DNA from 4 places in the Halomonas sp. DP8Y7-3 genome. Region 1 is predicted to be linked to each of the others. Evidence: predicted binding sites of a transcription regulator. Region 1 holds the regulator's gene; each other region holds the start of a gene.
What was found. Region 1 encodes PhoB, which activates phosphate uptake and scavenging genes when phosphate is short. Its sites were predicted from a motif close to TGTCATANNNNTGTCANA; they were not measured.
Positions count from the first base shown of each region.

Region 2: the regulator PhoB is predicted to act here: its motif matches at 4,321-4,338, upstream of KUV86_RS02890 (inorganic phosphate transporter).
Region 3: the regulator PhoB is predicted to act here: its motif matches at 2,079-2,096, upstream of KUV86_RS09360 (DUF6482 family protein).
Region 4: the regulator PhoB is predicted to act here: its motif matches at 1,933-1,950, upstream of KUV86_RS01715 (PhoX family protein).

Region 1 covers NZ_JAHVIO010000004.1:386,721-394,423, forward strand. The annotation lists gene KUV86_RS06915 (FAD-dependent oxidoreductase) at 1-865, opposite strand, end outside; gene KUV86_RS06920 (chorismate--pyruvate lyase family protein) at 1,021-1,605, shown strand; gene ubiA (4-hydroxybenzoate octaprenyltransferase) at 1,840-2,733, shown strand; gene phoB (phosphate regulon transcriptional regulator PhoB) at 2,845-3,534, shown strand; gene phoR (phosphate regulon sensor histidine kinase PhoR) at 3,624-4,937, shown strand; gene KUV86_RS06940 (YnfA family protein) at 4,996-5,331, opposite strand; gene cysZ (sulfate transporter CysZ) at 5,360-6,088, opposite strand; gene phoU (phosphate signaling complex protein PhoU) at 6,224-6,958, opposite strand; gene pstB (phosphate ABC transporter ATP-binding protein PstB) at 6,991-7,703, opposite strand, start outside.
Region 2 covers NZ_JAHVIO010000003.1:108,097-115,799, forward strand. The annotation lists gene uraH (hydroxyisourate hydrolase) at 1-159, shown strand, start outside; gene KUV86_RS02880 (urate hydroxylase PuuD) at 372-1,610, shown strand; gene KUV86_RS02885 (GntR family transcriptional regulator) at 1,714-2,448, shown strand; gene KUV86_RS02890 (inorganic phosphate transporter) at 2,642-4,249, opposite strand; gene KUV86_RS02895 (NCS1 family nucleobase:cation symporter-1) at 4,503-5,957, opposite strand; gene KUV86_RS02900 (NCS1 family transporter) at 6,062-7,423, opposite strand; gene KUV86_RS02905 (aspartate/glutamate racemase family protein) at 7,515-7,703, opposite strand, start outside.
Region 3 covers NZ_JAHVIO010000008.1:45,867-53,569, reverse strand. The annotation lists gene hrpB (ATP-dependent helicase HrpB) at 1-1,481, shown strand, start outside; gene KUV86_RS09360 (DUF6482 family protein) at 1,545-1,934, opposite strand; gene KUV86_RS09355 (glutaminase) at 2,472-3,404, shown strand; gene KUV86_RS09350 (YchJ family protein) at 3,450-3,914, shown strand; gene hutU (urocanate hydratase) at 4,090-5,781, opposite strand; gene hutG (formimidoylglutamase) at 5,827-6,801, opposite strand; gene hutI (imidazolonepropionase) at 6,794-7,703, opposite strand, start outside.
Region 4 covers NZ_JAHVIO010000002.1:56,761-64,463, forward strand. The annotation lists gene KUV86_RS01700 (3-deoxy-7-phosphoheptulonate synthase) at 1-181, shown strand, start outside; gene KUV86_RS01705 (lysozyme-like domain containing protein) at 182-784, opposite strand; gene KUV86_RS01710 (hypothetical protein) at 1,047-1,619, opposite strand; gene KUV86_RS01715 (PhoX family protein) at 2,107-4,236, shown strand; gene ppk1 (polyphosphate kinase 1) at 4,467-6,689, opposite strand; gene hemB (porphobilinogen synthase) at 6,738-7,703, opposite strand, start outside.

The DNA of each region.
Region 1 (7,703 bases):
CCACCGATGCCACGTCTCCCAGTGCGTGTATACGCGGACAGGACGTCGATAGATAGCGATCCACCTGGATGCCGTCGGGGCCGGTACGGATGCCCGCCGCTTCGGCCAACTGGCTGCGGGGCCTGAGCCCCGTAGCGACCAGCACGAGATCAGCGCTCAGCGTCTGGCCGTCATCGAGCCGAAGGACGATCTCCTGTTCATCGCCCGCAGCCTGACGCGCTACGCTGTCGACCAGGCGCCCGCTTCTGATCTCGATGCCAGCGTCACGAAACGCATTGCCCAGCGCCTGGCCCGGCTGCTGGGGTAGCAGCCTCGGCAGCAAGGTGGGCTCCGGGCCAACCATGACGACCTGGTGTCCGCCCGCCTGGAGGTCGTTGGCGAACTCGCAGCCCACCAGGCCCAACCCGATCACCGCCACTCGCGCCGGACGCTCCAGGCCGTCAAGAATGGCCGAGAAGCGGCGGTAGTCATCGAGATCATTGATCGAGAACACGCGGCCGCTGAGCTCTGCCGGAATGGCGAAGGGAGCGACAGGACTGGCACCGGTGGCCAGCACCAGGTCCGACCAGGGCAGCCGTTCCTGGCCAATCCACAGGCACGAGGACGCTGTATCGATGCGGTCTACCCAGGTATGGGTGCGCACCACCACATTCAGCTGATCGGCCAGCTCCAGGGCCGAACGGGCCGCCAGCCGATCCGCCGCCAAGCCCTTGGCAAAGCCCGTAGATAACAAGGGTTTGGAGTAGTCATCGCCGCTATCGGCCGTGATCAGGGTGATCGGACGCCGGGCGTCCAGTGCGCGCACCTGGCGCACCAGGCCAATGCCTGCCATGCCAGTGCCGATGATGGTCAAGGGTGCTTGCATCACGTACTTCGACTCTGCCGACGACCGCCCTGCGGTCATTCAAGAAACCGGAGTGCCCAGCGGGGGCTCCAGCGAGTGACTCCTGTGCACCATGGTACACTATGCGCCCATCTACCGGAGCACGACGTCCGGTGCAGCAAGGACCTCAAGGCCCCATGTCACAGCATCCTCATGTCACCCCGTCCCGTTGCCATGTCGAGCCCGAGTGCCCGCGATCGACTCCCGAGTGGCGCGACATCCCCGCATCGTCGCATGCCATCTCTGAGCGCTGGCTGGAGTGGCTGGCTTCCCGCGACTCACTGACGGAGAGACTGATGGCGGCCGCTGGCGAGGGACGCTTTCACGTGCGTCTGCTCGACCAGTACCTGGGGCAGCCATGGCCGGACGAGGCCGAGGCATTGGGACTGGCGGCCGGCCAGCAGGCCTGGCTGCGCGAGGTCGCGCTGTGCGTCGACGAGGTCCCTTGGGTGGTGGCACGCTCAGTGGCACCACGGGTGAGCGATCAACAGGCGCCCTTTGCCGGCCTTGGCGAAAACTCGCTGGGCAGTTGGCTGTTTCAGCAGCCGGATCTTCGCCGCAGTCCGATCGAGATCAGCCGGATATCTCGTCCTATCCACGGATACCGCGGTATCTGGCAACGGCGCTCTCTGTTTTGCCACGGGGGCTGGGTGATGCTGGTGCAAGAGAGCTTTCTGCCCGCCATGGCCGAGGCGCTGTCACTGGACCCGTCTCCAGGCTAGACAGCGACCGCGCTGTACTGGTCACGCCCGTCTCCCCGCGCTAGGCTTGGTCCGTTATGTCGACAAGCGCTGACCAGACCTGGCAGCAAATGGTCGCTCCCGGCGACACCCATGGATGAACTGTCTCGTCTTGTTTCGACGCTCAACGCCACACTAGCGGATGCGGACACGACAAAAGCGTGCCCGCCACGATGCCTGTGACAGCGACTTTCCACTAGCCCTCGAGAGACCACGATGGACCGCTCCCTGCTGCGTCCCCCCGGACGCCTCGCCCGAATTCCCGACTTCCTGGCGCTGATGCGTCTGGATCGCCCCATCGGCACTTGGCTGCTGATGTGGCCAACACTGTGGGCGCTGTGGGTAGCGGCGGACGGCATTCCCGCCCGCGACACCCTGCTGATCTTTGTCGCTGGCGTCTACCTGATGCGAGCAGCAGGCTGTGTCGTCAACGACTATGCGGACCGCCATTTCGACGGTCACGTCAAACGTACCAAACACCGCCCTCTGGCGACTGGGCGTATCAGCGAGCAGGAAGCCAAGATCCTGTTCGTCGGTCTGCTGACAGCGGCCTTCGTGCTGGTATGGCTGACCAACGGCTTTACCGTATGGCTGTCGCTGATCGGCGCCGTGCTGGCCGCCAGCTATCCCTTCATGAAGCGCTACACCCACTTTCCCCAGGTGGTGCTGGGGGCGGCCTTTTCCTGGGCGATTCCCATGGCATTCGGTGCCGTGCTGGGCGAGGTACCCACGGTCGGCTGGATCCTGTTCACCGCCAATGTACTGTGGACGGTGGCCTATGACACCGAATACGCCATGGTGGACCGTGACGATGATCTCAAGATCGGCATCAAGTCGACCGCAGTGCTGTTTGGTCGCTGGGACACTCGCATCATCGCGCTGCTGCAGCTGGCAACGCTGGGCCTGCTGGCCTGGGCGGGCGCTCTACTGAATATCGGCGGTTTCTATTGGCTGGGATGGCTGGCCATGGCGGCTACCTTTATCCACCAGCAGAAACTCATCAAGGAGCGTGATCGCGATCGCTGCTTCCAGGCCTTTCTCAACAATCACTGGTCGGGCCTGCTGCTGTTTGCCGGCCTGGCGCTGAGTCTCTATCCCGACCTGGGATGACCCTGTCGAGCTGACGAGGGCTCGACAGGTCGGCCAATGTCATCTAAATGTCACATTGACGTGGTGTCATCTGTCACCGTTGATAGGAAGACCCTGAACAAGAGGCCCGGGATGACAGCCAAGACCGTATTGATCGTCGACGACGAAGCGCCCATCCGCGAAATGATCGCGGTGGCTCTGGAAATGGCCGACTACCGGGTCCTCGAGGCCGACAATGCCCAGGCGGCTCACGCGATTATCGTGGACGATCAGCCAGACCTGCTGCTGCTGGACTGGATGATGCCCGGAACCAGTGGCATCGAGCTGGCACGCCGCCTCAAGCGGGAAGAAACCACCGCCGAGCTGCCGATCATCCTGCTCACCGCCAAGGGTGAGGAGGACAACAAGATTCAGGGGCTTGAAGCAGGTGCAGACGACTACATCACCAAGCCGTTCTCTCCCCGGGAACTGGTCGCCCGTCTAAAAGCGGTGCTGCGTCGTGCCACTCCCCGCGGCGTTGAAGACCCGGTGGAAGTCGACGGGCTCAAGCTCGATCCTGTCAGCCACCGCGTCAGCGTCGACGGCAAGTCGCTCGACATGGGGCCCACCGAATACCGCCTGCTGCAGTTTTTCATGACCCACCAGGAACGCGCCTACACCCGCGGCCAGTTGCTTGATCAGGTCTGGGGTGGCAACGTCTACGTCGAGGAACGCACCGTCGACGTGCACATTCGCCGCCTGCGAAAGGCCCTTGGCGAGCCACATCAGCAGCTGATCCAGACCGTGCGCGGCACCGGCTACCGTTTTTCGGCCAAGATGTGACGTCTTGCCTCCCTTCCACGCAGGCTTGATAGCGCCTGTACGGCTGGCGGCAGACAGGAGGACATAGGTGAACGGAGCCAGGAGCTGACGTGGGTCGACTGTGGAGACGAGAAGTCTGGCGCTTGACCCTGCTGGTCGGCATCGGCGCCCTGCTGGGCTGGCCCTTTTCCTTGACGAGTGTCGGCGTCGGAGCGGGCCTGACGCTTGGTCTCGCCTATCATCTGCGCAACCTGCACGCCATGCACGACTGGCTGACCCATCGTCCCCAGCAGGAACCTCCTACCGCCAGCGGTCTGTGGGGCGAGCTGTTTGATCGACTCTATCGCTACCAGAAGGGCCAGCGCATTACCCAACGACGCCTGCGCTCAACGCTTCAGCGTATCCAGGAGTCCTCTGAAGCGATGCGCGACAGTGTGGTCATGCTGGATCGCCATGGCGATCTCGAATGGTGGAACAGCTCTGCCGAGCGCATGCTAGGCCTGAAGCCGGCGCTGGACCGTGGTCAACATATCACCAACCTGCTGCGTGATCCGCGCTTCGTCGGCTATTTCAACGAGCGGGACTATCGTGAGCCGCTGAGCCTGCCATCGCCCATCGACGAGAACATGATCCTGCAGTTCCAGATCACCCTGTACGGTGACGATGAACGCCTGGTCATGGCGCGCGATATCACACGCCTGCATCGCCTGGAACAGATGCGCCGAGACTTTGTGGCCAACGTCTCCCATGAGCTGCGCACGCCACTGACGGTACTGACCGGCTATCTCGAGACCTACGGCGACATGGCCGACATGCTGCCCGAACGGCTCGGCAAGGGGGTGGCGCAGATGCAGAACCAGACCCGTCGGATGCAGAACCTGGTCAATGATCTGCTGCTGCTGTCGCGACTGGAAAACGATCAGGGCGGCGATGACCACACGCGGCTCGACCCCACCACTCTGTTGCAGACCGTCAAGCGAGATGCACAGGCGCTGTCTGGTGGGCGCCAGCAGATCGAGGTGTCCATCGACGATCCGCGTGGGCTCAAGGGAAGTGAGAAGGAAATTCACAGTGCCATTTCCAACCTGGCCTTCAATGCCGTGCGCTATGCCGGCGATGGCGCACGTATCCAGCTACGCTGGCGGGCCTACGGTGATGGCGCCTGTCTTGAGGTGGAGGACGACGGCGACGGCATCGACCCGATGCACCTTCCGCGCCTCACCGAGCGCTTCTATCGGGTAGACAAGGGACGCAGCACGGCGACCGGTGGCACCGGACTAGGCCTCGCCATCGTCAAGCACGTGCTGCTGCGCCACGATGCGCGCCTCGACATCGACTCACATCCGGGTGAAGGCGCCACCTTCCGCTGTATCTTCCCCTCGAGCCGAGTGCAGGAAAACCGCCAGACGGCCGCCTCGCCCTGACCCCGACCCAGGGACACACCAGCCCCGCTTCAAGCCAGGCTGGCATCACTGTGTCTTTTCAGCTCCTGGGACCCAGCAAGATAACCGCAGCGCCCGCCAGGCAAAGCGCCGCCCCCATCATGTCCCAGCGATCGGGGGGGCGCTGCTCCACCCACCACATCCAGCCCAACGATGCCGCGATATACACGCCGCCGTACGCGGCAAAGGCGCGTCCAGCATAGTCAGCGTCTACCTGGCTGAGCAGCCAGGCAAACAGCGCCAGGCTGAACAGACCGGGCAACAGCCACCAGGCCGCACCATCCGCCCTCCACCAGCGCCATACCGCGAAGCAGCCGGCGATCTCGGCCACCGCCGCCAACAGGTAGATGGCCAGCCCAGGCAACCCTGTCAACATCCCGCACCGGCCAGGTGACAGGTCGCCATCAGCGACGCACCATCGGCAGTTGGCGATAGTGCTGATCCCACATCAGCACAGCCCCGGCCACTGCGCCGGGAATCAGAAACAGATTGGCCAGTGGTATCCAGGTGATCAGCGTCACCAGGCCGCCAAAGCTGATACTCGGCCACCAGCGCGCCGACAGTCGCTTGCGCATATCGGGAAAACTGACCTTGTTATTGTCCATCGGATAGTCGAGATAGGTAATCGCCATGGTCCAGGCGCTGAAGGCCGCCCAGAGCAGCGGTGCCACCAGATTCACCACCGGGATCCAGCTCAGAATGAACAGGCCTATCATGCGCGGCAGAATATACGCCAGCTTGAGCAGTTCACGCCCGAGTGCATCAACACCGGTCTTGAGCCAACCGCGGTCGTCGCTGGGCTCCTGCCCCGTCAGCTCGACCTCGGCACGCGCTGCCAGAAAGCCGTAGAAGGGGGCTGCAATCAGGTGGGTCACCAGGGTGAACGAAAAGAACACGATCACGATCAGGCTGACCACGAACAGGGGCCAGATCAGCCAGTCGAGCCACTCCAGCCAGCTTGGGACCATGGCCATCCAGCTGTCGAGCCAGCCACCAAACTCACCCAGCACATAGCTGAGCATGCCGGCATAGACCAGCAGATTGACCAGAATGGGAAGAAAGACGTAGCGGCGCAGTCCACGGCTATAGACCAGCCGCGTACCGCGACGAACCGCCTCAATAGCATTCAGCATGACTTCTATCCTTGGCAATGACATCAACAAGGCCATAACGACTGCGGGCCATCGTCTCGACGATGGCCCGCAGTTCAGGGTACCGGCAACGACCCTGACAGGGCCGGCCTATTGACGCCGCTTGCGGCGTTCAGGTCAAGACGAGGCGTCGTCGTCCAGCAGATCCGGGTCAATCTTGTCCGGCGAGACGTGACGGATATCTAGGCCCTTGACCAGGTAAATGACGTACTCGGCCAGGTTGTTGGCGTGGTCACCCACGCGCTCTAGGGCTCGCAGAATCCACATGATGGCGAGCACTGGCGAGATAGACCGCGCATCTTCCATCATGAAGGTCATCAGCGATCGCATGGCGCTTTGATACTCGCTGTCGACGCGCTCGTCTTCCTGCACCACCTGCATCGCAAGCTCAGTATCGAAGCGGGCAAAGGAGGTCAGTGCATCGCGCATCATGTGGCGAACGTGCTCGCTGATATTGCGCACCTCGACGAACCCGCGAGTGCCATTGTTGCCGTCCACCAGTTCGATGGCGTTACGGGCGATCTTGCTGGCTTCATCACCGATACGCTCGAGATCGGATGCGGCGCGGATGACCGCCAGCACCAGGCGCAGGTCCGAGGCGGCCGGCTGGCGGCGGGCCAGCACGCGGGTGCACTCGTCATCAATCTTGATCTGCATATCGTTGACCGCGCGGTCATTGTCGACCACCCGGGAGGCCAACGCCGAGTCGGAGTCGAGCAGTGCGCTGACAGCATCCTGCACCTGCTTCTCGACCAGGCCACCCATGGCCATCAGGTGGGTCTTGAGCTCTTCAAGCTCGTGATTGAACTGGCGCGAGATATGCTGACTGTGGGTATCGCTGGTGATATCCATGGAGGTCTCCTGAAGGGAGGTGCAGGGGGCGATCAGCCCACCATACGTCCGGTGATGTAGTTTTCGGTGCGCCTCAGGCGCGGGTGCGTGAACAGGGTGTCGGTCGGTCCGTACTCCACCAGCTCACCGTTATGCAGGAACGCCGTATAGTCGGACACGCGTGCCGCCTGCTGCATGTTATGAGTGACCAGTACCAGGGTCAGATGTGGCTTCAGCGTGCGAATCAATTCCTCGATCTTGAGCGTCGAGATCGGGTCGAGAGCGGAGGCGGGTTCATCCAGCAGCAGCACCTCGGGCTCTACCGCCAGGGTCCGCGCAATCACCAGTCGCTGCTGTTGACCACCTGACAGTGACCAGGCTGACGCACGCAGGCGCCCCTTCACTTCTTCCCACAGTGCGGCTGACTTCAGCGCCCACTCGACCACATCATCGATGCGCCGCTTGCTGAGTCCCCCCTGCAGTCGCAAACCAAAGGCGACATTGTCGTAGATCGACATGGGAAAAGGATTGGGTGCCTGAAAGACCATGCCTACCCGTCGCCTCAACTCCGACACGGCCACTCGCGAATCATGGATGTCGTGCCCATCGAGATAGATACTGCCGCGCCGGCTGACGTCCTCGTTGAGGTCATGCAGCCGGTTAAGTGCCCGCAGCAACGTCGACTTGCCGCAGCCCGACGGCCCGATGAAGGCCGTCACTCGGTGCCGCGGGATGCGCAGCGTCAGATCCTTCAATGCGGGCTTGC
Region 2 (7,703 bases), on a different contig from region 1:
CACGCAGGCGACTATCTGCGCGCTCAAGGCATCGAGGCTCGCGAGCCACGTTTCCTCGATCGGATTCCGTTGCGTTTCGGGGTGGCCGATGCCGCTGAGCACTACCATGTACCGTTGCTGCTCTCGCCCTATAGCTACTCCACCTATCGGGGCAGCTGAGAACGTACTGCATACATGCTCGCCGGGGCGAATGGCTGCGTTGCGCGCCGCTCGAACACCTCTCGTGAATAGAGGTTCTGGGGTCCGAACTGCGGGCACCGAGCGCCTTGTCCCGCTCGGTTGATGTATGCAGCGCTTCGTCCAGGGGCCGCGACGTGTCTGTACTCGGGTAGCCCTCTGCTTTCCAATAATAAACAGCCGGGATTAGGACTATGTCATCTTATCTGTTGGACGTGAGCAACTTCATGCTGCGCTGGCTTCACGTCATTGCCGCCGTTGCCTGGATCGGTGAGTCCATCTATTTCGTCATGCTCGACAACTCGTTGAAGACACCCAAGGCGGAGGAAGATCGCAGCAAGGGCGTGTTTGGCGAGATGTGGGCCGTCCACGGTGGCGGTTTCTACCACAACCAGAAGTATGCGACGGCCCCGGCGAAATTGCCGGATGATCTCCACTGGTCGTTCTGGAAGGCGTACACGACGTGGCTGTCAGGCTTTGCCCTGTTTGTCATCCTGTATATGGCGAATCCCGGCTTTTATCTGGTCAACCCCAACAGCCCATGGCAGTGGGCGGCCAACATGACGGGGTGGCAGGCCAATATCGTGGCACTGCTGTTCCTGCTGGGTGGCTGGGTGGTCTACAACGAGATGTGCAAGCGTGTCAGCCCCAATATGGAGCGGGATGGTCTCTTGAGTGTGGGGGTGGCCATCATGATGGTGGTCGTGGCCTACCTTAGCGTGCATATCTTTGCGGGGCGCGCGGCATTTCTGCTGACCGGTGCCGTCATGGCGACGGCCATGTCTGCCAACGTCTTCTTCTGGATCATCCCTGGCCAGCGCCGCATGGTCAAAGCGATGAAGGCCGGTGAGGCACCGAACCCGCTGGACGGAAAGCGCGGCAAGCAGCGCTCGGTCCACAACACTTACTTTACGTTGCCGGTGGTGCTGTTGATGATCAGCAACCACTATTCCTTTGCCTACAGCAACGACTGGGCCTGGGTGATCATGGCTCTGCTGATCTTTGGCGGGGCATTGATTCGTCAGTATTTTGTGTTGATGCATAGTGGTCAGCACAAGCCTGGCTATCCGATCCTTGGCGTGGCGCTGATCCTGCTGGCCTTTGCAGTGGGAAGTCCGTGGCTGGCAAGTGGTTCGGTGGCCTCCTCTTCCTCTGCTGACAGCTCAGTGGTGGCGTCAAGCGACGGAGGGGCGACGCCTCTGGCGCGAGTCCATGCGGTCATGGAGGAGCGCTGCGTCAGTTGTCACGCGGCCCAACCTTCTCATCCCGGGTTCTCCGCTCCTCCCTTGGGTATCGCACTGGACACTGAGACTCAGACCCAACAACACAAGGCACAGATTCAACAAGTGGTCGCCAGTGGCTACATGCCACTCGGGAATCTGACGCAAATGACCGACGACGAACGTACCTTGATCGCCAACTGGGGAGAGTGACACCGTGCGGTGGCAAGCGTGGAGAGCAAGCGGGTGGTGATGGTTCTTGTTGATGGCGTATGTCGTATACAATAACGACATACTGACTCTGAGGGCTATGCTGATGAATCAGCGCGTAAAAGCGTCGCCATCTGCCACGTCGTCGCCGCGCCAGGGCAAGAACGGTGATGGCGCCGAGCGACATGAAGCGATTCATCGGTCCATCAGTGATGCCATCATCGAGCACCGGCTGAAGCCGGGAGCCCGCCTGCGCGAAGATGCCCTGTCGGACGTGTTCGGTGTCAGCCGAACCGGCATCCGCAAGATCCTCCAACGTCTTGCGCTGGAGGAGCTGGTGACCCTGACGCCACGTCGCGGCGCCAGCGTGACGCGTCCTACCGCTGACGAGGCCAAGGACGTGTTCGAGGCGCGCCAGATGGTGGAGTGCGGGCTGATGCCCGACATTGCCAGAAGGATCACCAGCGCTGATATCGACACGCTGCGTGAGATGGCGCGACGTGAACGCGATGCACTGCGCACTGGGCAGCAAAGCGTGGCCATCAGGCTGTCGGCGGATTTTCATACCTATCTGGCCAGGCTGTCCGGCAATCGGACACTGGCCGACTTCGTTGAGCGTCTGTGTTCTCGCAGCTCCCTGATTCTGGCGGTGTACGGTAACACCGGCCACCTGGGCTGTGAGTCCCATGACCACCAGGACCTCATCAATTTCCTGGCCGAGGGCAAGGCTGAGCGCGCCGCAGCATTTATGGGACGGCACCTGAAGGCCATCGAAGCGTCCCTGTCCATCGTCGAGGAAGAGAACGAAGCGCCCAATCTGTTCGAGATCTTCTCCCGCTGACACCGCCAAGCGACGCCCCAACATAGCGCCACAACGCCCCAAAAAAGCCCCGAATCATCAGCAGATGGTTCGGGGCTTTTCGTTGGTAGTGCGGGATCGAACTCTGCAGAGTGCCAACGCAACGTCTAGCGCTGGGCCTGCAACCTATTGTGTCCTGCAGCCTATCGTGGCCCGCTGGGAAAGGCCGGCAGGGCTAGCCGAACAGGGTACGCAGCGTCACGAAGGCGATGGCGCTGATCAGGCCGGCCGCCGGTAGCGTGATGACCCAGGCCAGGCCGATGGGTTTCATCAGCTGCCAGTTGGTCTGATGATTGACCAGGCCGATGCCCAGCACCGCGCCGATCAGGATGTGTGTACTGGACACCGGCAGGCCCATGATGGAAGCCAGCATCACGACGCCTGCCGCTGCCAGCTCTGCCGCAAACCCGGATGCCGGATGCATGGCGGTCAGATTGTGTCCGACGGTCTGGATCACCTCCTTGCCGATAAACCAGAGACCGACGATAAGGGCGACCCCGAAGGTGATCATGGCGATCGGAGGGATGGTCGCTTCGGCGCCAATGGCGCCAGTACGCAGTACGTCAAGGATGGCGGCGAAGGGGCCGATGGCATTGGCGATATCGTTGGAGCCATGGCTGAAGGCAAACCCCGCCGCGGTAAAGACCTGCATCCAGCTGAACATCAGGAAGGTCGAGCGGGACAGCGAGGTGCCTTTGAGCGTCTTGGCAAAGATAAACGTGGCCATCCATACCACGGCACCGATCATGCCCATGATCAGGTAGTTGTTAAGCGTCGTCAGTCCCAGGTCGAGATGCTTGAAGCCCTTGAACAGCAGCATGGCCGAGATGATCATGGCTCCGCCGGCGGCGACCAGAGGCACCCAGTTCTGCAGGGCACGATGGGCATCGATATCCTCGCGCTGGCGCTCGATCCGCTTGAGTTCCTTGAAGTAGTCTGACTCGAATTCGGCACGCTCATCATCCTGGTAGTCCTGGTCATGGTAGACCTGAACGTCCCGGGTCATGGCATGGGTATAGGAAATCTTCTGGATCTCTGACAGGCGCTCGAAGGCCTCCTTATGGCGACGATCATTCTCGTACTTCTCGCGCTTGATCGCCTTCAGACGCTGCTCCGCCTCATCGTTGTAGTTGAGGATGTGTTTCTTGATCATGCTGAACAGCGCATATGACATCAGTCCCCCCAGCACCGGTGACAGCACCCAAGAGATAGCGATCTGCCAGATCTTGCCCCACTGCACCAGGCCAAGGCTGTCGACCCCTGGGGTCATGGTTCCGAGCACGATGGACGAGCCCACAATGGCACCGATGATCGAATGGGTGGTGGAGACCGGATAGCCTTTCTTGCTGGCAAACAGTAGCCACAGGGCGGCGGCTACCAGTGCCGACATCATGATGAAGACGAAGTCCATCGGCGCGACCGTCATGCCCGACAGATCGACGATGCCCTTGCGGATCGTATCGGTGACCTCTCCGCCTGCGATGACCGCACCGCTGACCTCGAACACCGCCGCCACCAGCAAGGCCTGCTTGATCGACAAGGTTCCTGCGCCGACGCTGGTGCCGAAGGAATTGGCCACATCATTGCCGCCGATATTGAAGGCCATGAATACCCCGAACAGGGTGGCCAGGGTGAATACCAGCGGAAAGTGGCCCTGGGTGTAGCCAAAGCCCCAGAACAGAAAGTAGCCGACGGTAGCGAAGAGAAGTACCGCAAAGGCCAGGCTCAGCCCTGATGGGCGAAGCCCCGTAGGAACCGATAGCGAGGGGGAAGGGGTGGTCATTGTGCATCCTCTGAGGTGGGCATGCCTTGCACGTGGGACGGCAGGGCGCAGAGATGACAATGGGCAGAGGCGATGACAGTGAGATGTCATCTTGGCGGCGTTGTGTGCTTTGTCGTGCAGGTTGGGGAAGGGCTTGGTCGCGCGGGTAGAGATAGTAGGCAGGAGCTTACGTCTTTTGGGAGGATGAAGTACGTGCACAGCACGCCCTCCCCGGGCCAGGCCGGGAAGGGCATGGTGTCATCGTCTTGGTCGCCTAGTGAGCCGGTTGCGGGACCCGGTACTGGTGCATCAAGGCAAAATACAGCACGCCCCCGAGGGCCGCGCCCATCATCCAGCCAAAACCTGCAAGTCCTTGCAGGGCAGGAACGATCACCGTCGCCAGAGAAAACACCGCGGCTAAGGCGAAGGCGGCCACGGCCCGCAGGTTCCAACCGTTGGTGTAGGTATAGGCATCGCCCTGCTTGGCGGAAAACAGTGCCTGCACATCGAGCTTGCCGCCTTTGATCAGATAGAAGTCGACAACGATGATGCCGTAGAAGGGCGCGACGATGGCGCCTAGCGCGTTGACGAAGCCCGGCACGCCAATTTGGCTGATGACCGAGACCCACAGTGCGCCGACAAAAAAGGCGACGCAGGCAGTGATCAGGCCGCCGACCTTGAAGCTGATATGCCGCGGGAATAGGTTCGCCAGGTCATAGGCAGGGGGGATGAAATTGGCCACCAGGTTGATGCCGACGGTAGCGGCGAAAAACGTGACGGCGGCCAGCAGTGTCAGGGGCAAGGCATCGACACGATCGACGATATCGGTGGGGTTGGTCAGCGCCTCGCCGAACAGTACCAGGGTGCCGGCGGTGATGATCAGCGCGATGAAGGAAAAGAAGGCCACGTTCAAGGGCAGGCCCAGCAGGTTGCCCAGCTTCATCTGGCGCTCGCTTTGTACGAAGCGGGTGAAATCCCCGAAGTTGATCACGACGGCGGCAAAGTAGGCGACCATGGTCCCGACCACGGCAGCAAAGGCAGATAGGCCTCCGCTATCCTCGCCGCTGGCCGAGAAGATGCTCCCGACGGCAGGCAGCAGCTCGCTGCCGGCTTGCCACCAGACAATCAGCATCAGCACGACCATGACCACGTAGACCAGCGGGCCTGCCCAGTTCAGGAAGTGCTTGATGCGCTCGATGCCGGACCAGAAGATGGCGATCTGGAACAGCCACACCAGCACAAACGACAGCCAGGCGACGGGTGACAGGCCAAGCACGCCTTCCCCTCCATCCGTGCCGATAAGGGCGGTAATCATCAGCGTGACGGCGGTGGAGGCAAAGTAGGTCTGCACGCCATACCAGAAAATACCGACGATGGCGCGCAGCAGAGCCGGCAGGTTGGAGCCTCTAACCCCGAGGCTGGCGCGGACCATGACCGGGAAGGGGATGCCGTAGCGAACGCTTGGGGCACCGGTCAGGTTGACCAGAAACATCACGATCAAGCCGGCCAGCATGATCGCTGCCATCACCGCCCAGCCGCTGAGGTTGTAAGACAGAAACAGCGAGGCTGCCAGGGTGTAGCCAAACAGGCTTTGAATATCGTTGGACCAGACATTGAAGATTTCGAAGGCTCCCCAGCTGCGCCGTGAGTGGGGGAGCGGGGCCAGGTCGTGGTTGTAGAGGCTCGGGTCGACCCTCGTGGTATCGAGGGTCAGGTCGGAATCGGCCATGGGGATCACTCTTGTTGTTGGATAGCGTCAGGCAGATGTCATGATGCGTTGCTGTCAGCCGGAAAAGGCAAGGCGAGGTCAGTCACCTCGCCGTTGCAGTACGCTTACTGGTTGAAGCGCTGGCAACCTTGCCAGTAGCGCATCAACAGCAGATAGGTGAGGCCCGCGGGAATCAGACTGGCGTACCAGGAAATGGTGGAGAAGCTGAAGGCCGCCACGACGCCTACGGCGGTGGCAATGAAGGCCGCCAGATTGACGCCACGGTAGGGGCCATTCGGATCGTAGAGCTTGTCCAGGTCCAGGGTGCGCCGGCGAATCAGGTAGTAGTCCACCACCAGTACGGCAAAGATGGGGCCGAGAAAGGCGGAATAGGTCTGTACGAACACCTGCAGGCCAGCAGCTGACTCATCCTTGACCAACTCCCAGGGGAAGGTGGCGAACGCCAATAGACCAACGACGACCGAGGCCTTGCGGTAACTCAGCTTGAAGGTGTCCATCAGCACGTAGGTTGGCGGTACCACATTGTTGAGGACATTGGTGGTCACCTGAGCGAAGGCGATGAACAGCAGGGTGGTCATCAGCAGAGGGGTGTTGTCGACGGCGTTGGCAAACACGCGTATCGGATCGGCTACGCCGGTCGCCTCGGACACCATGAAGCCAATCAGACCCATGAACAGCGTGCAGGGCAGTATCGACATGGCGTAGAGGGTGGTCAGCAGGCCGGGACCCGAGCCTTCGACGTGCTCTCGTGAGTAGTCACTGACGTTGAGCATCATGGTCGAGTAGATGCCCAGAAACAGCATGGTAGCCCCCCAGAAGGGCAGGCCCCATGAGCCCTCCATGGTGACCAGGTTGGCTGACAGCGTGTCACCGTAACGGGCCACGGTGCTGTAGAACATGTACACCAGCGACGCCAGGATGAAGGCGCTGCCCACGTTCTCAAGCCACTTGATGCCCTGAAAGCCCAGCACCGAGAGGCCGATCTGCAGAAACTGGAAAGCAATGAAGAACACGATCAGGTTGTCATAGCCGAACAGGGTGGCAGACACCAGATTCAGTGCGCCGGCCCCAATCCAGCTCTGGAAGCCGTACCAGACAATCGCCGGAACGGCTCGCACCAAGCCGGGTAAGCGGGTGCCCTGAAAGCCGAAGGCGCTGCGCGCCTGGACCATGAAAGGAATGCCGTACTTGTATCCAGCGGCACCGTTCAGGGCAAGGGCGATACCGATGATAAAGCAGCCGATGGCAATCGCTACCGTGGCCTGGATCAGGTTGAGCGTGCCGACGACACTGGAACCCATGGTAAAGGTACCAATGGAGACACAGCCTCCGAACCAGGCCAGCAGGTAGGAGGTGCGCCCCATGATGCGGGTTTTCTGAGGCGCAAGAGACTCATCGCCGAGGCTTTTGGTGGCGGCCGGGGCGATGCCTTGGGGGGCGTCCGGCCGAGAGGTGGAAGTGGTCATCGAGGACCTCGCTTATTGTGGATTATTATTGACCGCAGGCAGGGCCCGGAGCGGTAAGGGCCTGGCGGGAAGCAGGTGGCTGGTGCCTATGCTATTCCTGAGCAAATGTGAGGTGTGACAGGTGCTGATAGTGGCCGACGAAGGGCTTGGGCCGGGGGAACGCCAGGTCACCGGTCTTGCTGGTAGCAAGTCTCAGCCCGACCAATGCCTCGGCCAGCTTGACCGCTGACGTCACCCCTTCAACCACCGGCAGGCCGACCTCTCGGCTGATGGTGTCGGT
Region 3 (7,703 bases), on a different contig from region 1:
TGGCCTTCGAGCTCGCCCGTTGGGGAGTGAAGGACGCGACCCAGCTTGCCTGGGTCACGCCGCCGGGGCGCGCCTCGCTGAAGGCCGGTCGCCAGCTGCTGCGACAGCTCGAGCTCAGTGATGAGCGGGATGGGCTGACGCCGCTGGGTCGTGCCGCTGGCCGTTGGCCCACGTCGCCCCGTCTAGCGGGGATGCTGGAGCGGGCGAGCCAGCGTGACGAGGCCTCGCTGGCCCTTGCCTGCGCGCTAGCCGCCTGGCTTGAAGGGCGTCAGGGTAACGGCCGTCAGGTGGACCTCGAAGCGGTGTTCGCCGAGTTACTCAATGACTCACGCCCAGACCCCCACTGGCAGCGAGAAGCCAAGCGGCTGTGTGCTCGCGCGGGTGTCTCGCTGTCTGCAGCGAAACGGGCGGGTGACGGCGCGCTGGCTCGCATGCTGTTGCACGCGTTTCCCGATCGGGTGGCTCAGCAGGTGGCGGCGGGGCGGTTTCGACTGCGCTCTGGCGGGCTGGTGACGTTGCCCCAGGATCAGCCCCTGGCCCATGCCCCCTGGCTAATCGCGGTGGAGCTTGACGGTCGCGCCCGGGAGGGCAGGCTGTATCGGGCAGTGCGCACCGATGAGTCGGCCCTGGTGGCCCAGTGGCCGATACTGTCCGAGTGGCGTGAACGGGTCGAATGGAACGCGGACGCGGGGCGCCTCGAGGCAGAACAGGTACGGGGTATCGACGCGCTGGTGCTGGCGCGCCGTCCGATGCAGGGCCCCCCAGGCCCCGCTGCCTGTCGTCAGGCGTTGCTGCAGGCCATCCACGACGCCGAACGCCTGCCGCTCAATGACGCCGCCGAGGCGCTGCGGCGGCGGGTGGCGTTGCTGCGTCAAAGCCACGATGGTCAGTGGCCTGCGCTGGACGATGAAACCTTGAAAGCTGAGCTGGACGAGTGGTTGGGGCCCCATCTGGAGGGACTGACGCGGATGGAGCAGGTGCATGCCTTGCCGTGGGAGCAGCTACTGCGCGAGCGCTTGCCCTGGCCGCTGGCCAGTCGTCTGGACGAATTGGCGCCGACCAGGTTGACGCTGCCCAGTGGCGACAGCGCTTCCCTGCGCTATGAATGCGAGGGATGGGTCGGGCAAGCCGCTGAGGCGAACCCGTCTCAACCGTCTTCTCAACACCTTGCGCAACAGCCAGATGATGGGTCTGGCGAGGCGTATCGTGTGGTGCCGGTGCTCGCCGCAAAACTCCAGGCGCTGTTCGGCTGGCAACAGACGCCACGGATCGCCGAAGGACGGGTGCCGGTGCGTGTCGAGTTGCTGTCCCCGGCCCGTCGCCCCCTCGCCACGACTATGGATCTCGCGAGCTTCTGGCGCAATGTCTATCCCGAGGTGCGCAAGGAGAACCGCGGTCGATATGCCAAGCACCCCTGGCCTGAGGATCCGCTGACGGCTCAGGCGACCTCGCTGACCAAGGCACGCCTGGGCAAGACGTGAAGGCACCACCTGGCGGCTGACGTCGGTGGGCAGGGCTAGAGGGCCCGATGGCCGCAGGAGCTGTCAATGGTGAGTGCTCAGGGCAATCCGCGTACCGTGGGCGATGACCTCCGCCAAGGGCGCCGGGGACGTCGTCTGACCGACCATTTCGTCGGTGACCTCTGCCCAGGTCAGGGTGGCGTGGGTGAACCCCAGTGGAGCGAGAGTGCGACTGATCCACGCGGTGCCGGTAAAACGCCAAGGGTCACCCGCGTCATCGACCAGCAGCGCCATCTGATCGTCGAGGTGAATCCTGACCAGATAAAAGCCCATATCGATGGAATGGATCTCGATGGTGGGGGAACGGTCCGTCAGCGCCGTCAGGCCTGTCAGGGTCAGGGTGTCGGGAAGCGAGTGGACGGCGGATGTGGCGTCCGCGGGGAGATCGCTGGTGCGGTCCTCGGAGAATGGCATGATCGTCTCTCTCTCTGTGGGTGGCGTCGTGCGTGGGTGGCGTCGTGCGTGGGTGGCGTCGTGCGTGGCTGGCGTCTTGTGCGCGCCCGGCGTTGAGGTATCTCTCTTTTACTGTCGACCTGTTCCACTGTCGCCTGGTGATACTGTCCCGGCCTTGTCACGATGAAGGGCTCCGGGGCTGGGCTGGTGGATGGCCATGGGCTGGGTAGAGGCTGTCAGCGACAGCCAATAATGGGATTCAAGTGATTTTTTGCATAGTATGTGTACAGGAAATGTACATGCCTGGTCGCATGGGCGCCACTCCGTCATCCACCCGGTAGCCACCTGGCACGACCTTGATCACGGTCGCAAGAGAGCGCTGAGGCGTTGACAGTCGTGCGCCCTGTCGCCACCATCGCCGGCTTTGCCGAATCTGTCCTGCCTGGCGTGGCGAGAAGTGGCATCGGTATCGACGTCTCGCGATCATGCGCCACGTGATCACCAGCTCTGTCAGCATACGCCCAGTCACCACAAGCCCAGTCACCAAGAGTCATGCCCATGGGGAACACCCTGACGCCCAAGCAACTGCAATCACTGGTCGAGACCCTCGACCGCGAGGCTAGAGCCAGTGACCAGTGGGGCAACGTCGCCAGCTACATTCCTGAACTGGCGTGCATCGACCCCCAGCAGTTTGCCATCAGCATCTGTACCTGCGATGGGCGTGAATATCACGCAGGTGATGCCCACACCGGCTTCTCGATCCAGAGCGTCTCGAAGGTCTTCACCCTGGCCCTAGCGCTTGGACGACTGGGGGCAGGCCTGTGGGAGCGGGTCGGGCGGGAGCCCTCCGGGCGTGCCTTTAACTCCATCGTCCAGCTGGAGATGGAAGACGGCATCCCGCGCAACCCGTTCATCAATGCCGGTGCCATCGTCACCACCGACGCAGTGCTCGGGCGCAATGCGCCTCGAGACACCCTGGGAGAGATTCTGCGCTTTCTGCGCGAAGCCTCCGGCGACGATGACATCCATATCAATGAGCAGGTGGCCCGCTCGGAACACGCCACCGGGGACCGCAACTTCTCGCTGGCCTATTTTTTGCGTTCCTGCGGCAACCTCACCAACGACTGTGACCGGGTGCTCGGCACCTATTTCCACCACTGTGCGATCGAGATGTCCACCGCCCAGCTGGCGCGGGCGACCCGATTTCTGTGCGGCGGCTTCGAAGGTCAGCGGATGATCGGTATCGAGCGGGTCAGGGCCATCAACGCGCTGATGATGACCTGTGGTCACTACGACGGCTCCGGCGACTTTGCTTATCGCGTCGGGTTTCCGGGCAAGAGCGGCGTCGGCGGTGGCATCATGGCGGTCGTCCCTAACGTTGCGTCCATTGCGGTGTGGTCTCCCGGGCTCGACCGTTATGGCAATTCGCTCAAGGGCACGGCCGCACTGGAAGGCCTGTCGAAGGCGACCGGCTGGTCCGTGTTTGCCTGAAGGATGGCCCCATGGACCAAGATCCATCGTTACAAGGAGCCTGACATGGCCACATCGAATGCCTCTGCATGTCCCTGCGGAAGCGGCCTGGCACTCGCCGACTGCTGTCAGCCACTGCACCAGGGAGGTACGGCGACCAGTCCCGAGGCGCTGATGCGCTCCCGTTATAGTGCCTTCTCGCTGGGGCTCGATGACTATCTGCGCCACAGCTGGCACCCGGACTGCTGCCCACAGGAGATGGGCACCTCAGACACCTGCTGGAAGCGTCTTGAGGTCCTGGACAGCGGTGAAGAGGGCGATGCGGGCTGGGTGCACTTTCGTGCCACCTTCGCAGACGGACCGCGTGCACGGCAGCGCTGGGGAGTGCTGGAAGAGCGCTCACGCTTCGTTCGTTACCAGCAGCGCTGGGTCTACCTGGATGGTGAGCCCAGTGTCACCAGACTCAAGCCGGGACGTAATGACAGCTGCCCCTGTGGCAGTGGGCGGAAGTTCAAGCAATGCTGCGCCTGACCTCCATGGTCGTTGCATCGAGGGTGCTCGCTGCGGCGGCATGTTGGGCGTTTCGGCTAAAGGCATCCGCTGCATGTCTCTATCCCACAGCAACTATCCCACAGCAACGCAAAAGGCCGCACTCGGGCGGCCTTTTGCATGTTGGCGGTCGGCATAGGTGCCGCGCCGCAGGTGCTCAGTCCTTGAGCATCGGCAGGTCGAGGCCGTTTTCGCGGGCGCATTCCTTGGCGGACTCGTAACCGGCGTCGGCGTGGCGCATGACGCCGCTGGCCGGGTCGTTGCGCAGGACGCGGGCCAGGCGAGCATCGGCGTCATCGGTGCCATCGGCAACGATGACCACGCCCGCGTGCTGCGAGAAGCCCATGCCGACACCGCCGCCGTGGTGCAGTGACACCCAGGTCGCGCCGCCGGCCGTGTTGGCCAGGGCGTTCAGCAGCGGCCAGTCGGATACCGCGTCGCTGCCGTCCATCATCGCTTCGGTTTCGCGGTTGGGGCTGGCAACGGATCCTGAATCCAGGTGGTCGCGACCAATCACGACGGGGGCCTTGAGCTCGCCGTTCTTGACCATCTCGTTGAAGGCGCGGCCAAGACGAGCCCGGTCCTTCAGGCCGACCCAGCAGATACGCGCGGGCAGTCCCTGGAAGCTGATGCGCTCGCGGGCCATGTCGAGCCAGTTGTGCAGGTGCTCATCGTCGGGGATCAGCTCCTTGACCTTGGCGTCGGTCTTGTAGATGTCCTCCGGGTCGCCGGACAGGGCTGCCCAGCGGAAGGGACCGATGCCCTGGCAGAACAGCGGGCGAATATAGGCCGGTACGAAGCCGGGGAAGTCGAAGGCGTTGTCGACGCCTTCTTCCTGGGCCATCTGACGAATGTTGTTGCCGTAGTCGAAGGTCGGCACGCCCATCTTCTGGAACTCGAGCATGGCGCGAACATGCACCGCCATGGACGCCTTGGCGGCCTTGACGACCACGTCCGGCTCGGACTTGCCGCGGGCGACGTATTCGTCCCAGGTCCAGCCAGCAGGCAGGTAGCCATGCAGCGGGTCATGGGCGCTGGTCTGGTCGGTCACCATGTCTGGCTTGACGCCACGCTTGACCAGTTCCGGCAGCACCTCGGCAGCGTTGGCACACAGGCCAATGGAAACCGCCTTGCCCTCGCTGGTGTAGCGAGCGATGCGTGCCAGGGCGTCGTCCAGGTCGCTCGCCTGCTCGTCCAGGTAGCGGGTGCGCAGGCGGAAGTCTAGGCTGGACTGCTGGCATTCGATGTTCAAGGAGCAAGCGCCGGCCAGGGTGGCGGCCAGCGGCTGAGCGCCGCCCATGCCACCGAGGCCAGCGGTCAGCACCCAGCGGCCCTTGAGGTTGCCGCCATAGTGCTGGCGGCCTGCCTCGACGAAGGTTTCGTAGGTGCCCTGGACGATGCCCTGGGAGCCGATGTAGATCCACGAGCCCGCGGTCATCTGGCCGTACATCATCAGGCCTTTCTTATCGAGCTCGTTGAAGTGCTCCCAGTTGGCCCATGCCGGCACCAGGTTGGAGTTGGCGATCAGGACGCGTGGGGCATCCTTGTGGGTCGGAATGACCGCCACCGGCTTGCCGGACTGGATCAGCAGGGTCTGGTCGTTCTCCAGGCGCTTGAGCACCTCGACGATCTTGTCGAAGCACTCCCAGGTACGTGCCGCGCGACCAATGCCACCGTAGACCACCAGGTCTTCAGGACGCTCTGCCACGTCCGGATGCAGGTTGTTCATCAGCATGCGCAGCGCCGCTTCGGTCAGCCAGCTCTTGCAGGACAGCTCGGTGCCGGTGGGCGCGGCGATCTTGCGGGTCGGGTCGTGACGATCGTTCTTGGGGGGTGTGATCTGGTTCATGGGGTCACCTTGAATGTGGACAGATAGGGGGAAACGATGGCTCGGTCAGTGGTCCGACCGGGTCAGCTGGTGGACCAGTCGTGCGGCAAGGCGTGCGGTGCGCTGGTCAATGTCATACGCCGGGTTGACCTCCGCGATATCGATCAGGCGGAGCTTGCGTGAACGGCGCAGGAATTCGAGGATCGGTTCCAGGTGGGTCAGGATGACCCCGCGTGAGGCGGGAGCACTGACCCCGGGAGCATCGCTAGCCGGGAACACATCCATGTCGATGCTCAGGTAGACGTGATCGCAGTCGGCGACCAGGCGCTGGACATCGCGCTTGATGAAGGCAATGCGGCTATCGCGAAATTCGCGGTCTTCCACCACCAGCGTCTTCAGGCGAGACGCCGTATGGAACAGGGCGCGGGTGTTGGCAGCCTGGCTGACGCCAAGGCAGGCGTAGCGAAATGGCCATCGACGGTTGGAGCAATCGGCGGCGATCTGGGCGAACGGGGTGCCCGAGGACGTCAGCTCGCTGGGATCGCGCAGGTCAAAGTGGGCGTCGAGATTGATGATCGCCACGCAGGACCGACGCTGCTGCTGTGCCAGATGATCCGACAGCCCACGCCAGCTGGCGTAGGCCACCTCATGACCACCGCCCAGCACGACCGGCAGATGGCCTCGATCAAGCAGCTCGGTCAGGTGCTCTCCCATGCGCTGCTGGGCATGCTCCAACCCGTCGCCGTGGCAGGCCACGTCGCCGGCATCGTAGACGGGGGTGTCATGGTGCCAGGCCATGGGGCCCAGCGCCTGGCGGATGGCGGTCGGGCCTGCTGCAGCGCCGATACGGCCCTTGTTGCGCGCCACCCCGGCGTCGCTGGCAAAGCCGGTCAGTACGGTGCCCGCAGCGGCATCCGTGTGATAGGCGGTTATCCGCTGGTGCCAGCGCTCGCTATTCGGCTCCGGGTCGATACGCCCTTGCCACAGGCTCATGTCCGGCGTGGCATGGTCTGGCTTGATCACGGCAGCTTGATCATCCATGGGTCAGCACTCCTTCCAGCACGCGATGCCTGAGTCTTCCTGGCTGAACGGCGTAGGCCAGTTCCGCGGGTCGTTGTACGTCCCACACGCACAGGTCGGCGATGGCCCCTACGGTGATACGCCCAAGACCCGCCGTGCCGATGGCCGTGGCGGCGTGGGCGGTCATGCCGGCCAGGGCTTCCTGGGGTGTCAGCCGCAGCAGCGTGCAGGCCATGTTGAGCATCAAGGTCGGCAGCATGATGGGGGAGGTGCCAGGATTGGCATCCGATGCCACCGCCATGGCAACGCCCGCGCGGCGCATGGCATCGATGGGCGGATGCTGGGTCTCACGTAGCGTGTAGAACGCCCCCGGCAGCAGGACGCCCACCGTGCCGGCCTCGGCCATGGCGGCGATGCCGGCGTCGTCCAGGTATTCAATGTGGTCGGCAGACAGGCCGTGGTGTTCGGCGACCAGGGATGCGCCGCCCGACAGCGATAGCTGTTCCGCATGAGCCTTGACCGGCAGGCCGAGTGCCCGAGCCGCCTCGAACACGCGCAGACACTGCTCCCGCGAGAAGGCGATACGCTCGCAGAAGACATCCACCGCATCGACCAGGCCTTCGGCGCGGGCCGCGGGCAGAATCTCGTTGCATACCAGGTCGATGTAGCCGTCGGCATTGCCGTGATGTTCCGGCGGCAGGGCGTGGGCCGCCAGCAGGGTGGTGCTCACCCGTACCGGCAGTTCGCGGCCAAGGCGGCGAGCGACCCGCAGCATTTTCAGCTCGTCGTCGGTCGACAGTCCGTAGCCGGACTTGATCTCCACGCTGGTCACACCGTCGTCGATCATGGCGCCAAGGCGCGTTGCGGCTGTCGTGAACAGTGCCGCTTCATCGGCGTCTCGGGTGGCCTTTACGGTGCCAAGG
Region 4 (7,703 bases), on a different contig from region 1:
GCTGGCGGGCGATACGGCGCTGATCGGGGTGATGCTCGAGAGCCATCTGCATGAAGGCAAGCAGCCTCTGGACCCCGGCAAGCTGCGCTACGGTGTCTCCGTCACGGACGCGTGCATTGGTTGGGAGACCACCGAACACCTGTTGAGTGTGGCCGCAGAGCGCCTGGCCGAGGGCACCTGATCAACCCCGGCAAAATGGCCAGACCTCGAAGAATCCATCGCAACGAAACTCCGCCTCGCAGGCGGCCAGCTGGCCGCGATAACGCGAGGCGGTGGTCGCGACCTCGCGCGCCGCGCGTATGACCGCAGGCTTGGCGCGATAACTACCGCGCTGGTAGCCCCCCTGGCCCTCGTGGTAGGCCAGGTAGAGGTGTTCCGGATTGGCCAGCGAGACGCCGGTCATGCGCTGCGTTCGGGCGTTGTACCAGCCGATGAAGTCGGTGGCATCGTCCATGTCGCTGCGGCTTGAGAACAGCCCACCCGCATCATCAGTGTATTCTCCCCAGACCGGGTCCTGGGCCTGGGCGTAGCCGTAGGCCGAGGAGGGACGCGTCCACGGAATGAACCCCAATAGCGTGGTTCTGGGAGGCCTGACGTGGCTGCGAAACGACGATTCGCGCTTGATGAACGCCATTTGGGTCCAGGGGGGAGTCCCCCACTTTTCATACGAGGCACGCGTCGCGTCATACCAGTCCGGCTGCTGGCGAAAGACGTCGCACAGATTGTCCTGATGGGCCGGTGGCGCTGGGGCGAAGGCCGCACAGCCTCCCAGCAGCAGCAACATGCCGCTCAAGACCAAGCACTTCAAGACTAAGCACTTCAAAACCCTGCGAGCCGGTTGAGAGACAGCGCCCTTGGAGATACAGCGCCCATGGACAGAGCGCTTGGAGGAACAGCTCCTGGAGAGGGAGCTCCTGAAAAAAGACTCGGGGGCAGGCCTTGAGGCGGGCATGGACACTCCATTGTCGTGATGAGCTTGAGCATTATGCCGTTCTCGCCACCTGGAGAACACTTGGTGTCACCCATGCCGCTTTCATCGACTTGTTCTATGCCGTTTCAGGCGTCGCCTGAGAGAGCTCCCCTGGATCCTGCATATCTTCTGGCACTCGTGGCAGGTCGACGGGTAGATGGCGGGCGAAGAATGCCAGACAGTCGAGACTGCTGGAGGCGTCGGGAGCGAGCGGGCAGTTCCATGGGGAATCGCGCAACTCATCGGGCAACTGTTGGCTGAGCTGCTCCAGCTCCTGGCTCTTTGGCCAGCTGAGCCAACGCTCCCTCTCCAGGGCCTGGGGTTGACGCCACTTGAGCATCCAGTCGTCGCCCCAGGGCAGTACCGCCAGATGTCCGGGGTCTGGCAACGGCAGCCCCTGGAAGGCGCTGGACCACCAGGCGGGGTGGAGCTGCTGGCGGTGAAGCCGGTTCAAGCACTGGGCCAGCAGTCCCCGCTGGATCACCATCACATCCAGGTGCTGGTGGTCCTGATTGAGCACATGCACCGCCAGGCTCTGTCGATTCACGCACAGCTCTTTCGCGATCAGCGTGTCGAGTGACGCTTGCGGGTCACTATGGCCCAGCACTCCCCGCTCTAGTGCCACCAGAGCGATAGTGTGGGGTGGCATGACCAGCACGCAGGGTAGGGCAGGATCCAGTTGACCAAGGAGATCCAGCCGGGAGTGGCTCCCCCCTCGTTGCTGCCTTTGATCGGTGCAATGTACCCAGTGCCAGCAAGGTTCTGGGTCCTCATCGCTAGAGGGTGCCTTTTGCGGCATGAGCAGAATGCGCTGATGTCGGTGTCCCAGATGCCACATGGTTCTGGTCCTGTCGAGAGCAAGCGTTGGATCACTCTGTCGTCACCTAAGCTTAGTTTCTTTCACTAATTGTTACCCTTTTAACATTTCAGTTACCTCTTATGCTTTGTCCGGCGTACCGCATCGTCACATCCCTGTCATCTAGACATCCTAGGGTGTCGCGAGGACCGACATCGCCGAGATAGCGCACCCAACAGCGCAGATCGGCGCGAGTGACTGCCCGCCACCGGCCCGCAGCCGGCAACGACATCCCGTCTGCCGACGTTCCACACGTCGACGGCCAAGAGAGGACTGCGCAATGAGCAAGGAAATCGAAGATCACCGCCTGTTGAACCCCAGCAGCAATGAGCCCTTTTCTTCAATACTCGATCGTCGCCTGTCGCGCCGCGCTGTGATGAAGGGCGGCATGGGCATGGCAGCCATGTCCATGCTGGGGGGCTTCGGGCTGACCGCTATCGCCGATCAGCATGGGTCAGGCATGTCCAAGACGCCGCTGGCACTGGCCTTCGACGCGGTCAAAGGGTCGCGCACGGATGCGGTAGTGGTGCCTGCGGGGTATACCGCCCAGGTACTGGTGCCCTGGGGGACGCCGCTCGATGACAGCGCCCCCCAATGGCGCGACGACCTGGCCATGACGCCAGAGGGACAGGCGGCCAGCGTCGGCATGCACCACGACGGCATGCACCCCTTCGCTCTGGATGATGCCAGCGGCTCTGAGCGCTTCCTGCTGGTGATGAACAATGAGTACATTGATGAAAATGCCCTGTGGGCGCCCCAGGGCGGTCCCACCAACATGGCGGAGGGCAAGCGTCCTGCCGATGAAGTCCGAACAGAAATCAATGCCCACGGGGTCACGGTCGTAGAGGTGCAGAAGGGCGCCAACGGACACTGGAGTCACGTCAAGGGATCCCGTTACAACCGTCGCTATACCAGTGCCACGCCGATGCATCTGTCTGGCCCGGTGGCCGGCAGTGACTACGTCAAGACCCGGTTCTCTCCGGGGGGAACCCAGGCGCGGGGCACCAACAATAACTGTGCCAATGGGTATACCCCCTGGGGCACCTATCTGACCTGCGAAGAAAACTGGCCGGATTATTTCGTCAAGGACGAAGGGCGGACGCGGGACGATGATCGTCTTGGCATCGCCACCGGGCGCGGTCGCTATGGCTGGGAAACCGCAGCGGGCGACGCCAGCGAACGTGATGACGAGTTTACCCGGCTGATCGGCAACCCCGGCGATGGCGATGCTACCGGCGACTATCGCAACGAGGCGCGTCAGTTCGGCTATATCGTCGAGATCGACCCGTACACCGGCAAGCAAGCAGTGAAGCGCACGGCGTTGGGGCGTTTCCGCCACGAGGGGTGCTGGCCGGGCAAGCTGGAGGCTGGCCAGCCGGTCGTGTTCTACTCTGGCCACGACTCCCGCAACGAGTACATCTACAAGTTCGTGTCCAGGGCGGTCTGGGACCCGGCGGATGCCATCGCGCCCGGTGCCGAGGCCGACCGCCTGGCGCGAGGCAGCAAGTACATGGATGAGGGCACGCTGTACGTGGCTCGCTTCAATGCCGATGGCAGTGGCCAGTGGTTGCCGCTGACGCCGCAAGCTACGACCCAGGATGGTCGCCCCCTGGCCGAGGCCCTGGAGCTCGGTGCCGACGATCTGGCAGGGGTGATCATCCATACCTGCGATGCCGCTGACCTGATGGGGGCAACGCCGATGGATCGCCCGGAGTGGGGCGCGGTGGATCCTTCCACCGGTGAGGTCTACATGACCCTTACCAACAACTCCAAGCGTACCGAGGAAGGCACCGAGGCGACCCTGACCGGCGATGGGGACAGCATCGAGGCGTTGGGGAATGGCTATGCCACCGCTCCGGTCAATGCCGCCAACCCGAGGGCCAACAATGAGGCGGGGCAGATCATCCGCTGGCGTGAGGGGGCAGATGCCAGTGCTTTCGAATGGGAGGTCTTTGTCTTCGGTGCCGCCGCCAGCGATGCCGATAACCTGTCGGGCCTGACCGCAGACAACGAGTTCGCCAGTCCCGACGGTCTTTACTTCGACGAGCGCGGCGACGGCCAGGGTATCCTGTGGATTCAGACCGACAATGGCTATGAGGGCGTTGCCGAAAGCACCAATGACCAGGTTCTGGCGGTGGTGCCGGCAGGGCTGGAGCGTGCCGATGGTGCGGCTGCGGTGCTGTCCGGTGCCAACCAGGACAAGCTCAAGCGCTTCTGTGTGGGCCCCAACGGCTGCGAGGTGACGGGTATCTTCTCGACGCCTGACAAGACGGCGCTGTTTATCAACATCCAGCACCCTGGCAACTGGCCTGCCAGTGATGATGCCACCCAGGCCACCGATTCCAGCGTGCGTCCGCGTGCTGCCACGGTGGTCATTCAGCGCGAAGACGGCGGCCAGATCGGGCTCTAGCCTTCGCTTGCCGCCTTTGACTGCGGCGTCCAGCACCGGCCCCCGGCTCCTTCATCGGAGCCGGGGGCTTTGCTTTGGGGCAGGGGGCAACAGGGGCGGGGCGCGACAGGGGCGGTGCTGGCGCCAAGGCGCCCTGATGTCCGTGATGTTGGTGGTGCCGGCATGATATGCCCCCGACAGCATCGCTGGCGGGGGCTTTCTAGGAGCGCTGTGTCCTGGAGCTAAAGCCGTCAGGCACGGGCGGCATAGGCGTAGAGCAGCGTTTCCTGGGCCGAGATCGGGGCGGCCTCGCCGGGATCCTGCTTGATGTAGGTCCCGTCGCCCTGCAACAGCCAGCTCTGACAGTTGTCGACCAGGTAGGTTTCCAGGTCCTTGCGCACCCGTGCGGCCAGTTTCTTGTCCAGCAGCGGAAAGCAGGTCTCGACCCGGTGGAACATGTTGCGGGCCATGAAGTCGGCGCTGGAGCCCCAGGTTTCGGGCTTGCCGTCATTGTGGAAGTGGAAGACTCGGGTGTGCTCCAGAAAGCGACCGATGACCGAGCGCACGCGAATGTTCTCCGAGATGCCGGGCAGTCCAGGGCGCAGACAGCACATGCCGCGAATGATCAAGTCGCATTCGACCCCGGCCTGGGAGGCGCGATAAAGGGCCTGAATCAGCTTGGGTTCGGTCAGGGAATTGCACTTGACGATGATATGGGCGCGCTTTCCCTTGCGCGCGAATTCGGCTTCTCGCTCGATCATTGCCACCACTTGCTCGTGCAGGGTGAAGGGAGCGTGGAGCAGCTTTTCGATCTGGCGGGTGCGTCCCATGCCGGACAGCTGCTGGAATACCTTGTGCACATCGGCACATAGCACTGGGTCGGCGGTCAGCAAGCTGTAGTCGGTGTAGAGCTTGGCCGTCTTGGAATGGTAGTTGCCGGTGCCCAGGTGGGCATAGTGACGCAGCGCGCCCTTCTCGCGGCGCACAATATGCATCATCTTGGCGTGGGTCTTGTAGGCCATGACACCGTAGATGACGATGGCGCCGGCCTCCTGCAGGCGTGAGGCGAGGGCCAGGTTGTCGGCTTCATCGAAGCGGGCGCGCAGTTCGATGACAACGGTGACTTCCTTGCCATTGCCGGCGGCCTCCACCAGGGCGGTGACGATGGGGGAGTCGGCGCCGGTGCGATACAGCGTCTGCTTGATCGCCAGCACGTCCGGGTCGCGAGCGGCTTCACGGCACAGGTCTTCCACGGGAGTGAAGGACTGGAAGGGGTGGTGCAGCAGGATATCGCCTTCCTGCATGGCCTGCATGATGCTGTTGGGCTGTTTGACCTGCTTGGGTATCCCCGGCACGAAGGAGCGATACATCAGCTCTGGGCGCTCCGAGTCCCCCAGTACCGACATCATGCGAGTGAGGTTGACTGGGCCGTTGACGCGATAGAGGTCATTGGGCTCGAGCTGGAATTGCTTGAGCAAAAAGTCGGACAAGCCTTCCGGGCAGTTGTCGGCCACCTCGAGGCGCACGCCGCTGCCGTAGCGGCGGGCCAGCAGCTCACCACGCAGGGCCGAGGCCAGGTCCGAGACTTCTTCCGGGTCCACGGTCATGTCGGCGTTGCGGGTCAGGCGGAACTGATAGCAGCCCTTGACCTTCATGCCCGGGAACACTTCGTCGGCGTGGGCATGGATCATCGAGGACAGGAACAGGTACTCGTTGAAGCCTTCCTCACACAGCTCGCTGGGCAGTGCGATCACTCGTGGCAGGGAGCGGGGCGCCGGAAGAATGGCGAGGCCGCCTTCGCGGCCGAAGGCATCCTTGCCTTCCAGCTCGACGATGAAGTTCAGGCTCTTGTTGACCAGGCGTGGGAAGGGGTGCGACGGGTCCAGGCCAATCGGGCTGACGACCGGAATGATTTCGTTGGAGAAGTAGTCATGGACCCACTTGCGCTGAGCCTTGGTCCAGTCGCTGCGGCGGCGGAAGCGAATGTTCTGTGCCTCCATTGCCGGAATCAGCTGCTCATTGAGAATGCGGTACTGACGTTCGACATGCTCGTGGGCGATCTTGGAAATCTCGTCCAGCACGGAGCGCGGGCTGCGCCCATCGGCCCCGGTGGCGTCATCGCCCATGGCGATCTGGCTCTTCAGGCCGGCGACGCGAATTTCGAAGAACTCGTCCATGTTTGAGGAGAAGATCAGCAGGAACATCAAGCGGTTGAGCAGCGGATGCGCTTCATCCAGTGCCTGTTCGAGCACCCTGATGTTGAACTGCAGATGCGACAATTCACGATTGAAGTAGAGGCTGGGATCGCTGAGATCCGCCTCCGGGTCGGGCAGAGCCTTGGGCTTGATCCCGGTGCGCGTCTGATTCAGCCGCGGCACCGGGGTATCGGCCTGGGGGGAGTCTCCCACCGAGACATCGGACTTGCCCAGGGTGGCCTGTTCAATGGTGGCGTTGTCGGTCTGTGCGTCTTCCATGGTCATTCCTCAAAAAGGGGCCCGGGAAGGCGCCGTTCCTTCCCCTCGTCAGCTTGCCAACAGTCTGGCCGCTCGCTTGGCAAAATAGGTCAGCACGCCGTCGGCTCCGGCACGCTTGAAGCACATCAGGGACTCCAGAATGACGCTGTCGGCATCCAGCCAGCCATGGTCGAATGCCGCCATGTGCATGGCATATTCACCACTGACCTGGTAAGCGTAGGTGGGCACACGCAGTTCGTCCTTGACTCGTCGCACCACATCCAGATAGGGCATACCTGGCTTGACCATCACCATGTCGGCGCCTTCGGTGATGTCCATGGCGGCCTCGTGGAGCGCCTCGTCGCTGTTGGCGGGATCCATCTGGTAGGTGGACTTGTCGGCCTTGCCCAGGTTGGCCGCGGAGCCCACGGCGTCGCGGAAGGGGCCGTAGTAGCGCGATGCATATTTGGCGCTGTAGGCCATGATGCGGGTGTTGTGCAGTCCTTCCTGCTCCAGCAGCTCGCGGATCGCGCCGATGCGGCCGTCCATCATGTCGGACGGTGCCACCACGTCGGCGCCCGCCTCGGCATGGGACAGGGCCTGCTTGATCAAGGTCTCCACGGTGCGGTCATTGGCCACGTAGCCGTGCTCGTCGAGGATGCCGTCCTGGCCGTGGCTGGTGTAAGGGTCCAGCGCCACGTCGGTGATGACGCCGAGTTCCGGCAGGGCCGCCTTGAGCTCGCGCACGCTGCGCTGGACGAGTCCGCCTGCGCTGTAGGCTTCTTCGGCCAGCTCGCTTTTCTTGTCGGCATCGACGACCGGAAACAGGGCAATCGCGGGGATCCCCAGCTCGACCGCTTCTCGGGCTTCTTCAATCAGCAGGTCCAGCGACAGGCGCTCGACACCGGGCATGGACGGCACGGCCTCGCGACGACCTTCGCCTTCCAGCACAAACACTGGCCAGATCAGGTCATCGGCGGTCAGGGTGTTCTCACGCATCAGGCGGCGAGAGAAGTCGTCCTTGCGCATGCGACG